3 regions of the Planomonospora alba genome follow, and region 1 is predicted to be linked to each of the others. Evidence: predicted binding sites of a transcription regulator. Region 1 holds the regulator's gene; each other region holds the start of a gene.
What was found. Region 1 encodes LexA, which represses DNA repair genes until DNA is damaged. Its sites were predicted from a motif close to TCGAACANNTGTTCGA; they were not measured.
Positions count from the first base shown of each region.

Region 2: the regulator LexA is predicted to act here: its motif matches at 2,112-2,127, upstream of ABD823_RS23000 (enoyl-CoA hydratase family protein).
Region 3: the regulator LexA is predicted to act here: its motif matches at 1,792-1,807, upstream of recA (recombinase RecA).

Region 1 covers NZ_BAAAUT010000062.1:15,343-20,260, reverse strand. The annotation lists gene ABD823_RS28605 (vitamin B12-dependent ribonucleotide reductase) at 1-346, opposite strand, end outside; gene nrdR (transcriptional regulator NrdR) at 439-912, opposite strand; gene lexA (transcriptional repressor LexA) at 2,334-3,044, shown strand; gene ABD823_RS28590 (MalY/PatB family protein) at 3,178-4,341, shown strand; gene leuS (leucine--tRNA ligase) at 4,582-4,918, opposite strand, start outside.
Region 2 covers NZ_BAAAUT010000040.1:2,663-7,580, forward strand. The annotation lists gene ABD823_RS22990 (CoA-transferase subunit beta) at 1-431, opposite strand, end outside; gene ABD823_RS22995 (CoA transferase subunit A) at 428-1,327, opposite strand; gene ABD823_RS23000 (enoyl-CoA hydratase family protein) at 1,345-2,097, opposite strand; gene ABD823_RS23005 (SDR family oxidoreductase) at 2,220-3,122, shown strand; gene ABD823_RS23010 (MBL fold metallo-hydrolase) at 3,318-4,205, opposite strand; gene ABD823_RS23015 (MarR family winged helix-turn-helix transcriptional regulator) at 4,366-4,794, shown strand.
Region 3 covers NZ_BAAAUT010000009.1:63,480-68,397, forward strand. The annotation lists gene ABD823_RS07290 (ATP-dependent helicase) at 1-12, opposite strand, end outside; gene ABD823_RS07295 (VOC family protein) at 363-851, shown strand; gene ABD823_RS07300 (DUF3046 domain-containing protein) at 907-1,101, shown strand; gene ABD823_RS07305 (hypothetical protein) at 1,305-1,631, opposite strand; gene recA (recombinase RecA) at 1,918-3,015, shown strand; gene recX (recombination regulator RecX) at 3,032-3,952, shown strand; gene rny (ribonuclease Y) at 4,261-4,918, shown strand, end outside.

The sequences.
Region 1 (4,918 bases):
TCGCGAAGTAGCCGTGCTCGACGCCGGTCCTGGTGTAGACGCCCACCACGCGGTCGACGAGCTGCTTGAGGCTCCACTCGCGCTGCGGGGTGCCGACGGCGCCCCGGAAGTACTTGGTGGTGACGATGTTGGCGGCGTTGACCGACCAGAAGGCGGGGAACTCCACCCCGCGCTGCTCGAAGTTGACCGAGCCGTCACGCCAGTTGGTCATGACGACGTCACGGCGCTCCCAGGGCACCTCGTCGTACGGGTGCACGCCGGGGGTGGTGAAGACGCGCTTCATCTTCAGCCCCTTGCGCGGGCGCTTGCCTCCGCGCGCCGCCGTCCCGCTGACCGTCTCCGTCATGACTTCCCCCTTCCGGGACCCCGCCGGAGCCCCCGAGTCGGACCACATCAACGCGCCGCCTCAATTCCCCCGGCGCCCGGGGATTGACTTCTTCAGTCCTGCTCGGCGTCCTGCTGAGCGGAGCGGTCCGCCCGCAGCTGCCTGATCTCGGCCTCGAAGTCGGCCAGCGTCTCGAACCCCCGGTAGACCGAGGCGAAGCGGAGATAGGCCACCTCGTCCAGCTCGCGGAGCGGGCCCAGGATCGCCAGACCGACCTCGTGGGCGGGGATCTCCGCGGCTCCGGTCGCCCGGATGCTCTCCTCGACGCGCTGGCCGAGCTGGGCCAGGGAGTCCTCGCTGACGGGCCGTCCCTGGCACGCCCGCCGGACCCCCGCGATCACCTTGTCCCTGGAGAAGGGCTCGGTCACCCCGCTGCGCTTGCCCACCATGAGCAGGACCGTCTCCTGCGTGGTGAACCTGCGCCCGCACTGCGGGCACGTGCGCCGGCGGCGGATGGCCGCGCCGTCCTCGGTGGACCGGCTGTCGATGACCCGCGTGTCAGGGTGACGACAGAACGGGCAGTGCACGTGCGTCGCCTCCTTGACCGGATGAATGTCACACCTGCCCCACACGCCCCGCGTCATCCCATGCGGAATACCCGCACCCGTTCACCGGCGAAGGTGAAGTGCGGTGATGGAAACACAACTTATGGTGAGGCGGGATGGGTGGTGCCACTAGATGTTGTGGTGCAACCGTAGAAGTGCACGACCATGAACGCAAGTTGATCCGGAGGGCCGGCGCGAAGGCGCAGATCAGGGATGCGAGCCGGGCGTGTCGCCGCCCGCCGGAATCGGCGGGTCCCTGGCGGGCCCCGCGGCCCCCTTCGCCGGCCCGGCGGCCCTTCCTGCCCGCCGGACGCCTCCGCCCGGGATCGCCCACCCGGGACGGCCCGGTCGGCGCCGGCCGCACGCCGGCCGCGGACGGCCGGCTCCGGCCCAGGTCATGCCCGGGCCGGACGAGGGTATCGGACGGCCGGCACCGCCCGTGACACGGCGCCCGGCCACGACCGGCCTCGGCCGCCTCCGCCCCATCCGGGCGGGTCGGAGTGAGGCGGGTCGGGGCGGGGCCGACGGGCGGCAGGGCCGGGACGGGCCCCGGAGGGGACTCCGGACGCGAGGGAGGACGGCCCGCGCGGGGACGGTCCGCGCAGGGACCGCACGGCCCGCGCGGGAACGGCCCGAGTGCGAAGGAGGGCCGTCTAGGCCGGGAAGAGACGGCCGACGACCCACAGGAGGGTGAGAGCGAGCAGCACGAGGGCGAGAACCACCACGATCCGGCCCCTGCGGGTGAGCCTGACCCGCGGCCCGGAGGTCCGCCGCGCACCCCGCGCCGGGCCCGGGCGCCCTCCGGCGTCCCGCGGCACCCGGCCGGTCCCGCCGCCCTGAGCGGCTCGCGCGCCCCTGCCGCTCCGGGAATCCCGCGCGCCCTGCACCGCCCGATCACCCCGGGCACCCCGCACGCCCCGTGCCGCCTCACCGTCCCGGGCCTCTCGCGCGGCCCGCACCGCCCGGCCCTCCCGGACCGCCCCGGCAGGTCCTCCGGCGGGACGGGGGACCTCGCGCACGGCCCCGGCGCGCCCTCCTTGCAGCACCCGCAGGTGCGGGCGCCCCTGGTCCGGCCGGCCCTCCCGCCCGGACCCCCGCATCCGATCCGCCGCCCGCTCCGCGGCCCCGGTCCGCCCCGCCCCCTGCTCCGACGCCCGTGCCCGCCCGGATCGCCGCACCCGCCCGGTCGTCCTCACACGCTCCCCCCTCCCCGCGCCCGAACAAAGGCGACGGAAAGACCGGCGAATCGAACACGATGTCGATCGAACTCCCGTACGATGTTGTACACCACGGCGCCGAGGATTTCGAGGAAGACTCGAACAATTGTTTGAAGATGATCTTCGACGGGAGTACGGTCGCCGTGTGCGACATGAGGAATACAGAGCGGGAGGCGAGGAGATCCCATGAGCGAGCGCAACGAGAACGGCGCGGCCCCCAGTGACCTGGCGGTGCGCAGGCGTGACTCCCTCGGCCTCACCCCCAGGCAGCGCAAGATCCTTGAGGTGATCCGCGACTCGGTGCAGCAGCGCGGCTATCCGCCGTCGATGCGCGAGATCGGCGAGGCGGTGCAGCTCACCAGCACCTCCAGTGTGTCCCACCAGCTGACGGCGTTGCAGCGCAAGGGTTACCTGAGGCGTGACCCGCACCGGCCCCGCGCGCTGGAGGTCCGTCTGCCCGGTGAGCCCGTGCTGTGGGTGGATCCCGACGCCGGCACCGACGAGACGCCGGTCAGCCGGCCGACCGCCTCCTACGTGCCCCTCGTCGGCCGGATCGCCGCCGGCGGCCCGATCCTCGCCGAGGAGAGCATCGAGGACGTCTTCGCCCTGCCCAAGCAGCTCGTCGGCGAGGGCACGCTCTTCCTGCTCCAGGTGACCGGTGACTCGATGATCGACGCGGCCATCGCCGACGGCGACTGGGTGGTCGTGCGCCAGCAGCCGGTCGCGGAGAGCGGTGACATCGTCGCGGCGATGATCGACGGCGAGGCCACCGTCAAGACCTTCAAGCGCCGGGACGGCCACGTCTGGCTGGTCCCGCACAACCCGAACTACGACCCGATCCCGGGCGACGAGGCCACCGTCCTCGGCAAGGTCGTGGCGGTCCTCCGCAAGCTCTGAGCAGTCCCGCGTCGAGCCGCCGGTCATCCCGTCCGAGCCGGAGCGCGCCGAGCCGGCATCCGGCCGACGCGTTCCGGAGCGGACGCCGGGACGGGCGCGCCACCGGGCCGCCCGCCCCGGTTAGGCTGGGGCGGTGAGCGATCTGCCCGATATGAACGATCTGACGCTGGACGACCTGACCGACAGGGACGGCGCGAAATGGTCGTCGGCCGGACCCGGCGTGATCCCGGCCTGGGTCGCGGACATGGACTTCCCGGTCGCTCCCGCCGTACGCGAGGCCCTGATCCGCCGGGCCCGCGGCGACCTCGGCTACCCCTCCTGGCTCGACCGGCTCGGTGACGGTCCGCTGGCCGAGGCTTTCGCCGAGCGCATGGAGCGGCGGTACGGCTGGCACGCCGACCCCGGCCACGTGCGCTCCTTCACCGACATCAACCAGGCCCTCCAGGTCGTCCTGCACCTGGCCACCCGGCCCGGCGACGCGGTGGCCCTGCACGTCCCGACCTACCCGCCCTTCCTGCAGACGCTGGCCGACATGGACCGGCCGCCGCTGCCCATCCCGCTGGAGCCGGCCGGAGACTCCTGGGGCTTCGACACCGACGCCCTGGCCGCCCGGCTCGCCGAGGGCCGCTGCCGCGTGCTGCTCCTGGTGAACCCGCAGAACCCGACCGGGCGCTCGTTCACCCGCCGGGAGCTCACCGACCTCGCCGAACTGGCCGAACGCCACGACCTGCTGGTCGTCTCCGACGAGATCCACGCCGACCTGACCCACGCCCCGGCCCGGCACGTCCCCTTCGCCACGCTGCTGCCCGAGCGGACCGTCACGCTCACCTCCGCCACCAAGGCCTTCAACCTGGGCGGCATCCGCTGCTCGGTGGCGCACCTGGGGGCACCCGCCGTACGCGAGGCGCTGAGCGCCCAGCCCCGCCACCTGTACGGCGCGGCCCACGTGTTCGGGGTCGACGCGACCGTCGCGGCCTGGCGGGACGGGGACGACTGGCTGGAGCGGGTCAGGGCGCTGCTCGACCGCAACCGGCGCCTGGTCGCCGAGCGGCTCCCCCAGGGCGTCGGCTACCGGGTACCCGACGCGACCTATCTGGCATGGCTGGACTTCAGGGGTCTGGGGACGGGCGAGGACCCCGCCGACCTCCTGCAGCGCGAGGCCCGGGTGATGCTCAGCCAGGGCCCGCCGTTCGGCCCCGGCGGCGAGGGGTTCGCCCGGCTGAACTTCGCCACCTCCGAGCCGGTCCTCTCCGAGGTCCTGGACCGCATCGCCCGGGCGGTGAAGGCCCGGTCGTGACCGCCCGGCGGGGCCTGCGCGCGGGCCGGGGACCAGGGTTCCCTGAACCCCTTCAGGGCCCCGGGACCGGGCCCGGTGAGCCGGGGACGCCGGGAAGCGCCGGGTCGGCGGCGGACTGGACGTCCCCCGGGGCGGGGCATCCGGAGGGCCGGCGTCGCCGGAGGGGTGGAGGGTCCAGCGGCCCTCCACCCCTCCGGCGACCCGCTCGGCGGCCCCGGAGAACCGGGGCCGCCGAGGGCCTCACGGGACGATGTTGACCAGCTTCGGCGCGCGGACGATGACCTTGCGCGGCGCGCCGGACAGGAAGCCCTGGACCTTCTCCGAGGCCAGCGCCAGCGACTTCAGGTCGTCCTCGGAGATCTCCGGGGAGACCTCCAGCCGGTCGCGGACCTTGCCCGCGACCTGCACGACGCAGGTGACGGTCTCCTGGACCAGCAGGGCCTCCTCGGCGACCGGCCAGCCCGCCGCGGCGACCGAGGCCGGGTGGCCCAGACGCTCCCAGCCCTCCTCCGCGACGTACGGCGCGACCAGGGAGAGCATGACGGCCAGGGTCTCGGCGGCCTCCCGGACCGCCGGG
Region 2 (4,918 bases), on a different contig from region 1:
ACGCGCCTGGAGTGGCGGGGGATCCAGTAGCTGGTCGGGTTGCAGATCGTGTTGCCGGGGGCGCCGCGCACGCCGAGCAGCTGGGAGGCGGGCCGGGCCCGGTCGCCGATCGCCGAGATGTTCGTGTTGCCGTACCGGTCGATCTGGGAGGCGCCCATCATCACGTGCCGCCGCCCGTTCTGCACCAGCCACAGGTGGTCGCGGAACGGCAGCCAGCCCTCGGCCGGGCCGGCGGGCGCGCCGAGCGGCACCGGCTCGGCGGTCAGCAGCGCCCCGCCGTCGGTGGTCAGCAGGTCGGGCGCGAAGGTGAGCCGGGCCAGCCGGGCGCCCAGGACCGAGCAGGTGCCCATCGCCGCCGCCAGGATCTCACCGTCGCCGCGCCAGGCCTCGGCGCAGGCCACCACGCAGACCTCGGCCCGGGTCGCGCTCATCGGTCCTCCTCCTCGTGCCAGCGCCGTACCGCGTCCCGGTAGGCGGTCTCGCCGCCGGACAGGAAGCGGCCGGTGAAGGCCGCCCACGCGTCCGGGTCGGCGGCCGAGGCCGCGTAGTGCCGCTGGAACGCCTCGTCGCGGCCGCGGTCCGCGCACTCGGTGAAGTGCGCGCCGTCGGGGGTCTCGACCACCCCGGCGACGTGCATCCGGCTGACCAGCAGCGTCTGCGGCGGGCCCGCCAGGCGGCCCGGCCCCACCAGCTGCTCGCAGCTGACGTAGGTGCGGGCGGCGGCCTTGGCGAACAGGTCGTCCAGGTACGGGTCGGGGCCGAGGTACTGGCCGTTGCCGCGGGTGTCGGCCCGGTCCAGGTGCACCAGCGCCGCGTCCGTCGTCAGCGCGGGCACCGCGACCAGCTCCTCGCCCTCCTCCCCCGCCGCCCCGCCCGCGTCCCGCCCTGGAGCGCCGTGCGGCGTGCCCGCCCCGCCGTACGGCGAGCGGACCGTGCGCAGCTCCGGGTTGGCCCGCATCACGTCGGAGCCGAGCCCGGCGCGGGTCGGCAGGAACGGCAGCCGGTGCGCCGCGGCGAGCAGGCCGAACATGAACATGCCCTCGTCGTACTCGGTGAACTCGACGGCCCCGCTGCGCCGGGCGGCCCGGAAGTGCGGCTCCAGGGGGACCGAGTCGAGCGTCACGAACGGGGCGACCACCCGGCGGACCTTGCCCGCCGCGCAGAGCAGGCCCACGTCGGGCCCGCCGCAGGAGACGATCGTCAGGTCCGTCAGGGAGGACCGGAAGATCGCCCGGACCAGGGCCATCGGCTTGCGCCGCGATCCCCAGCCGCCGATCCCGAGGGTCATGCCGCTCTCCAGCGAGGCGACGACCTCCTCGGCCGTCATCACCTTGTCCGCCGGGCTCACCGCCGCGCCCCCTCCGCGACGAAGGCGGCGCGGTGCCTCTCGCCTGCGCCCGTCAGGGTGAGCTCGAAGGTGAAGCCCTGCTCGTAGCGGTAGCTGCGGTGGACGTCGACCGGGTCGATGCCGTTCAGCGACTCCTTGGCCCGGCGGATCACGTACGGGTCCTTGGCCGCGATCTGGGCGGCGACCCCGAGGGCCGTCTCGCGCAGCCGCGCGGCGGGCACGACCTCCAGCACCGAGCCGAACGCGTGCAGCTCGGTGGCGGTGACGTTCCGGCAGGTGTAGACCATGGCGCGCACCAGGTGCTGCGGGACGAGGCGGGCCAGGTGGGTGGCGGCGCCCAGCGCGCCCCGCTCCACCTCGGGCAGGCCGAAGTAGGCGTCCTCGGAGGCGACCACGATGTCGGCGTTGCCGGCCAGGCCGACGCCGCCGCCCAGGCAGAAGCCGTGCACGGCCGCGATGACCGGCGCCTCGCACTCGTAGACCGCGCCGAACGCGGCGTGGCAGCCGCGGTTCGCGCCGACCAGCGCCTCGAAGCCGGGGGATGCCTGGATCTCCTTGATGTCGACCCCGGCGTTGAAGCCCCGGCCCTCGGCGCGCAGCACCACGGCGCGGGTCCGCACGTCGCGCCCGGCCTCCCGGACGGCCCCCGCCAGGTCGAACCAGCCCTGGACCGGTAGCGCGTTGACCGGCGGCACGTCCATGACGATCTCGACGACGCCGTCGTCGTGGTTCCTGGTGGAGATTCCCATGGGCTACCTTTCCACCAAACATTTGTTAGAAATTAAGGTAGCAGAAGGACCGGCACGACCGCCTCCCCCGGCGCCGGGCCGTCCTCGCCCGACCCGGCCGCCGGTGATGAGGAGAACCGACCATGATCTGCAAGGACCGCGTCGTCGTGGTGACCGGCGCCGGGCGCGGCCTCGGCCGCGCGCACGCCCTGGAGTTCGCCCGGCAGGGGGCCCGGGTCGTGGTCAACGACCTCGGCGTCAGCGCCTCAGGGGAGGGCGCCTCCGGCGGCCCCGCCCAGCGGGTGGCCGAGGAGATCCGCGCGCTGGGCGGCGAGGCGGTGGCCGACTGCTCCGACGTCGCCGCCGACGACGGGGCACGGCGCCTGGTCGCCACCGCCCTGGAGTCCTTCGGTCGGCTGGACGTGCTGGTCAACAACGCCGGCTTCCTGCGCGACCGCATGCTGGTGAACATGTCGGAGCAGGAGTGGGACGCGGTGATGCGCGTCCACCTCAAGGGCCACTTCCTGCCGCTCAAGCACGCCGGGCTGCACTGGCGGGCCGAGTCCAGGGCGGGCCGGGCGGTGGACGCCCGGGTGGTCAACACCTCGTCCGGAGCGGGTCTGCTGGGCAGCGTCGGGCAGGGCAACTACTCCGCCGCCAAGGCCGGCATCGTGGGGCTGACCCTGGTGGCCGCCGCCGAGCTGGGCCGGTACGGCGTGACCGTCAACGCCATCGCCCCGGCCGCCCGCACCCGGATGACCGAGCGCGTCTTCGCCGCGGCGATGGCGCCCTCCGCCGCCGGCGCCTTCGACGCGATGGCCCCGGAGAACGTCTCCCCGCTGGTCGCCTGGCTCGGCTCGGCGCAGTCGCGGGACGTCACCGGCCGCGTCTTCGAGGTCGAGGGCGGCCGGATCTGCGTGATGGAGGGCTTCCGGCGCGGCCCGGCCGCCGACAACGGCGCCCGCTGGGACCCCGCCGGGCTCGGTCCGGTGGTCACCGGCCTGCTGGCCCGCGCCGCCGAGCCCGAACCGGTCTACGGGACCTGAGAGGGCGGCTCGCGAGCCGATGCCCGGCCTGCCACGGCATGGCCGGACGGTTCTGCGGCGTCACCGCCGACCGGCGGGCTCGGCCGTGCCGGGATCACGGGGCGGTCGGGCGCAGGCCGTACCCGGCGGCGGGTCCGGCGAGCGGGTGGGCGGGCCGCGCGTGGTCGTCGTGGTCGTGGTCGGTCTCGGGACGGGTCAGACGTCCAGGGGGCGCCAGGCGGGGCCGGTGCCGTCCCGGCGGACCTGCCCGAAGACCGCATCGGCGAAGTGGACGCCGAAGCCGATCGTGTCAGGCTCCTCCAACTCGGCGACGAGGCGACGGCGGTGCTCGGCGGACCGGGCGGGGTCGTGGTCGTAGAGGCAGGACCACTCGGGGTGGTCCACCTGGATCGGTGAGTGCAGGGCGTCGCCGAAGGCGATCAGCCGGGTTCCGCCCCCGGTGATGACGTACTGCGTGTGCCCGGCCGTGTGGCCACCGGTGACCTGGACCCGCACGCCGGGGAAGACCTCCTGCCCGTCCGTCACCGTACGCACGCGCGGTGCCAGCGCGGCGGCCTCCTCCTCGGTGACGCCCTGCGCGAGCAGGTCGCGTTGGGCCCATTCCGGTTCGGCCACCACATACCCGGCCCGGGTGAACACGGGCCGGTCACCGCCCGGGGCGGGGTGCCAGGCCCAGCCGAGGTGATCGATGTGCAGGTGGGTGAAGGCCACCGTTTCGATCTCTTCCGGCCTGCGGCCGAGCTCGGCCAGACCGTCCAGCAGCGCGCCACCGTGAACGGCGCCGTTCGGGCTTCCCGGCTCGGCCGGCAGCGACACCGGCCCCCACCCCGCATCGATCAGCAGTGCGCGGTCGCCGTTCTCCACCAGGAGGCCACCGATACTCGCCACAAGATGGCCGGAGGCATCCAGGTACTGCGGGTGGGCGGCCCAGATCTCATCGGTGGTGTCCGGCAGCCAGCTGCGCGGCCTCCCCTGGATGGCCCCGTCCGGCACGAAGGACACCCTCGTGTCGCCCAGCCGTACCGAGCGGACCCCCGCCGGCCGCCGCAGCCGCTCGTCCTGGTCAACCGCGGAGTTCGCCATGGTCGCGTTCCCTTCTTCGGGGTCGGGTCGCCGCCGCGCCCTCGTCGGCGACCGGGCCACCATAAGCATCAAGCTTGAAACAGTCAAGCTTGAAACATACCGGCTTGAAATAGTTAAGTTGCAAATATGCTGGCTTGATGGACTTGCTAGGATGGAGTGCATGACCACGTCCTCAGAACCGCAGGCCGCCGCCGAGCGGGAGCTGTGCGGCCTGGTGAACGGACTGGCCCAGCAGATCGCCGTTCACGTACGCGAATGCGCGGCCGTCCTGGGCCTCACCTCGGCCCAGGCGACCGCGCTGCGGGAGATGACCGGACCGATGACCATGCGGGAGCTCGCCGAGCGCATGAGCTGCGAGCCCTCCAACGCCACCTTCGTCGTCGACAAGCTCGAGAAACAGGGCTTGATCGAGCGCCGCGCGCACCCCACCGACCGTCGCGCCAAGCAACTCGTCCTCACCGCGGAGGGCGACGCCCTCCGCGAACGGCTCCTCGGACTCCTCGTCCAGGACTCACCGCTGGCCGGCCTCACCGCCCAGCAGCAGCGCACCCTTCAGGGCCTGCTCGAACAGGCCATCATCCGTTCATGAGCCGACACCGCCCCACCCCGGCGGCCCCCACTCCGGTCCGCGCAGCCGGCCCGGTCACCGGCCGGCCCCGACGGCGGAAAGGGCGCCGAAAGGCCGCCGCCCGTTCGTCCGCGCGGACCCGGGC
Region 3 (4,918 bases), on a different contig from region 1:
TGATCCGGTCACCGTCTCATAGTGCCGCGTGCCACCGACAGAGTCCGCGGGCCGGAGCCGCCGGCGGCGCCGTTCCGCCGGACGGGCCGTCCGGGCCGGGACCGCCACGACCGGTCCCTGCGGCAGGCCCGGCGGGCGGACGGGCGCGGCCCCGGCCTCCGGGGCCCCGGGTCTGCGGAGCCCGCGTCCCGGCGGGGCACGCCCGCCCCGGTGTGACAGCGTCGTGACAGCCGCGTGACAACGGCGTGACGTTCCGGAAAGGTTGAGTCACTCCCGGCACGGAGAAATAGCTCAGACACAGCGCGTCCGGGTCCGGCCCCGGGTCCGGGCGGGCGACCGGCACACCGAGCGATGGGATGGCGATGAGCGTCGACTATCCGGCCATCGAGACGGCACGAGAGCGGATCAGGGAGGCGCACCTGCGGGCGCACCGCCCGCCCAGCAGCGCCAGAGGGCTCCACCACTTCGCCCTGATCTGCTCCGACGTCGAACGGACGATCGCCTTCTACCAGGACCTGTTGGAGTTCCCCCTCACGGAGATCTTCGAGAACCGCGACTACCGGGGCTCCAACCACTTCTTCTTCGACATCGGCAACGGCAACCTGCTGGCCTTCTTCGACTTCCCCGGGCTGGACCTCGGCCCCTACGCCGAGGTCCTCGGCGGGCTCCACCACATCGCCATCTCGGTGGACCCGGTGACCTGGGAGCGGCTGCGCGGGCGGCTGGAGGCGGCGGGCGTGCCGCACCAGATCGAGAGCGGCGCCTCGATCTACTTCAGGGACCCCGACGGGACCCGGCTGGAGCTGCTGGCCGACCCCCTCGGCGAGATGTACGGCTCCCGCGTCATCTGATCCCGGCGGCGGCCGGAGGGCGGGGACCGCACTGCGCGGCCCCCATACTGGGAGCATGCGCCTGTCGGATTTCTGGAAGCGGATGAAGCTGCACTTCGGCGACGCCTACGCCGAGTCGTGGGCCCGCGACTACGTCATCGCGGAGCTGGGCGGCCGGACCGTGGACCAGGCGCTGGCCGACGGTTTCGCGGCCAAGGACGTCTGGCACGCGGTGTGCCGGGTGTCGGACGTCGAGGCCCGCCTTCGCTGACGCGTTCCCCGGGCTGAAGGCCGGAGTGCTGAGGACGATCCGGCGGCGGCGCCGTGGCCCGCCGCGGGGACGCCGGATCGGCGGCGGAACGCCGGTCCGCGGCGGTGCGCCGGTCCGCGGCGGTGCGCCCCGGATCCGGGCGTCGGCCCGGGGCGGGACGGGAGGCGGGGCCGGCGGCGGAGCCGCGGGCCGGGACCGCCGGGTCAGGGGTCGGGCGGCCGTTGCGGGGCGGATCCGCCCGGCGGGTGAGCGGGATCGTCGCCCAGCAGCTTGCCGATCAGTTCGGCCACGTGGGCCGGGTCGCCGGTGCCCTCCTGGCCGCTCGGCGACCACAGGAGGAGCCAGCCCTCCCGGGCCGGGGTGGCGAAGACGATCGTCTGCTTCCCGGTGCCGGGATGCCAGATCCACAGCACGGGGTCGCCGCCGCCGAGCATGCGGCCGACCAGCCCCCGCCCGGGCAGCTCCGCGGCCAGGGACTCGAGGTGGGCCAGGCGTTGCCGGCTGAACGTGTCGGTCAGCGGGTCGGTCACTGTGAGGCCCCTCCGGATCGTTTTGGCTCCAGGATTCCCCCAGGTCAGGCGGGGTTACAACAGGTCCGGCGGAATGCCCGGGAATGTCGCCCGGCAGAGAGGCCCGGCGGTACGGCGGGGCGCGCGCGGCGGCGGGACGCGTGTCGCGATCGAGCGACCATCGAACAGTCGTTCGGCTATATTGGACGGGTCAGCCCTAGTGGCGTGCTCTCCGGAAAATGTCGGTGGCACCCCGTAGCTTTCTGGCAACACCGATTCGAACCGCAACCCTCCCAGGGGGCTCCCAGTGGCAGCTAACGACCGCGAGAAGGCGCTCGAGACCGCGCTCGCTCAGATCGAGCGGCAGTTCGGCAAGGGCTCCGTCATGCGTCTCGGCGACGAGACCCGCGCACCCATCGAAGTGATCCCGACCGGCTCCATCGCGCTGGACGTCGCGCTCGGCATCGGCGGCTTCCCGCGCGGTCGCATCGTCGAGATCTACGGCCCGGAGTCCTCCGGTAAGACCACCGTCGCGCTGCACGCGGTGGCCAACGCCCAGCGCCAGGGCGGCATCGCGGCGTTCATCGACGCCGAGCACGCCCTCGACCCCGAGTACGCCAAGAAGCTCGGCGTCGACACCGACGCGCTGCTCGTCTCCCAGCCCGACACCGGCGAGCAGGCGCTGGAGATCGCCGACATGCTCATCCGCTCGGGCGCCATCGACCTGCTGGTCATCGACTCGGTCGCGGCGCTGGTGCCGAAGGCCGAGATCGAGGGCGAGATGGGCGACAGCCACGTCGGTCTCCAGGCCCGCCTGATGTCGCAGGCCCTGCGCAAGGTCGCCGGCGCGCTCAACAGCACCGGCACCACCGCGATCTTCATCAACCAGCTCCGCGAGAAGATCGGCGTCATGTTCGGCTCGCCGGAGACCACGACCGGTGGCAAGGCGCTGAAGTTCTACGCCTCGATCCGCCTCGACGTCCGCCGCATCGAGACGCTGAAGGACGGCACCGAGCCGGTCGGCAACCGCACCCGGGTGAAGGTCGTCAAGAACAAGATGGCCCCGCCCTTCCGGGTGGCCGACTTCGACATCCTGTACGGCGTCGGCATCTCCCGCGAGGGCGGTCTGATCGACATGGGCGTCGAGCACGGCTTCGTCCGCAAGTCCGGCGCCTGGTACACCTACGAGGGCGACCAGCTCGGCCAGGGCAAGGAGAACGCCCGCAACTTCCTGCGGAACCACCCCGACATGGCCAACGAGATCGAGAAGAAGATCAAGGAGAAGCTCGGCGTCGGCCCGAGCGTGGACGCCCCGGCCGCCCCGCCGGCGGCCCCCGCCGCCCCGGCCGCCGCTCCTTCGGGCCGTGGCGCGAAGGCCGCCGCGGCCAAGGCCGCCGACGCCTGAGGCGAGCTGATCCACGGTGACGGGACCTGACTCCGGTCCGGCCGGCGGGGCCGGGCCGCGGGACTGGGGGGCCTGGCCCGATCTGCCCGAGCCGGACGCCCCCGGCGCGGCCCTGCCCGACCCGGGTCCCCCCGGAACGGGCAGGCGCGGCGAGCGTCCGCGCCGCTCCCGCCGCGGCGCGGCGGGAGCGCAGGCGCCGGCGGACGCCTGGGAGGCCTTCACCTCGGGCGCGGGCCCGGTCGGGGACGGGCCCGCCGCGGGAGGCGACGACGGACCGGCAGGCGGGGGGCGCCGCGGCGGCCGATCCGCCCGGCGCGCCCGAGACGGTGACCGCGGGAGCCGCCGGGGGCGGTCTCGGAGCGGTTCCGGGGGCTTCCTCCCGGACGGGCCGGTCGAGGGGTCGCCGGCGAGCCGGGGCCCCGACGCCGACCCCCAGGCGGTGGCGCGGGCGATCTGCCTGCGCCTGCTGACCGCGGCGCCGCGCACCCGGGCGCAACTGGCGGAGGCCCTGCGCAAACGGGAGGTGCCCGAGGACGCCGCCGAGGCCGTGCTCGAGCGGTTCTCCGAGGTCGGTCTCATCGACGACGAGGCGTTCGCGGCGGCGTGGGTGAGCTCGCGCCACGCCGGGCGGGGGCTGGCCCGGCGCGCGCTGGCCTCGGAGCTGCGGCACCGCGGCGTGGACGAGGACACCGTCAAGGAGGCGGTCGGGCGCCTCGACCCCGAGGAGGAGGCGGAGACCGCCCGCCGTCTCGTGGAGCGCAAGCTCCGCTCGACGCGCGGGCTCGACCCCGCCGCCCGGACGCGGCGGCTCGCGGGCATGCTCGCCCGCAAGGGCTACGGTCCCGGTCTGGCCTTCCGGGTGATCCGTGAGGCACTGGAGGCCGAAGGGACGGACGACCCCCTCGGGGAGGCCGATCCGGACCACCCCTTCGGCTGAGATCCGGACCGCCCTTTCGACTGAGGGGAACACGCGGGCCAGGAGACCTTTGCTTGCTCGTTACCTCTTCGACGCTTAATCTCGACTCCAGTGAGGAGTTACTCCGCGCAGCGCGGATTGTCATAACGGTGAACTACGGACGAACGAGCTTTACGGCGCGGGCGGGCGAGGTGCCGGTCAGGAGGGCCGGCGCGCTGCCGCTCCTGGGTTGACATCTGTCCTGGTGGCTGTACCGCTTGGACTTTCCGTGCCGTGCGTGTGACCCCTCGGGTGCTCGGTGATGGCAAGGCGAGGAGGGCGGAGCGCGCATGGATCCGGTTGTGGTCGTCGTGTTGGCAGGGGCACTCGTGGTGCTCGCCGGGACGACGATAGCCGTGCTGGTCCTGCTGCTGCGCCGTACGCAGGCCCCGGCCAGGACGAGCGGTCCCTCCCCCGAGCAGCTGGCCGAGGTCTACGCCGAGCTGGAGGAGGTCAAGCGCGAGGCGGCCGAGCTGCGCAGCCGGGCGGAGAAGGAGGCCGGGGAGATCCTGCGCCGCTCCGAGATCGCCGCGGAGAACGCCTCGCAGATGCGCCGGGAGGTCGAGGCCGAGGCCAAGGTGCTCAAGTACGAGCTCAAGGAGCTCCGCGCCGACCTGGAGCGCAGGGAGAGCCGGCTGGCCGAGCGGGAGCAGCGGCTCGACGAGGAGGCCCGGCGCCAGGCGGAGCGGGCCCGCAAGCTCGCCGAGACCGAGACCGAGCTGGCCGACCGCCGTGCCGACCTCGACCGGATCGCCGAGGAGCGCCGGGCCGTCCTGGAGCGCGCGGCCGGGATGACCAGCGCCCAGGCCAAGGCCGAGCTGGTCAGGGAGATCGAGAACCAGGCCAAGCGCGAGGCCGCGCTGATCGTGCGGGAGATCGAGAGCGAGGCGCGCCGAGAGGGTGAGAAGCGCGCAGCCAAGATCGTGACGCTGGCCGTCCAGCGCGTGG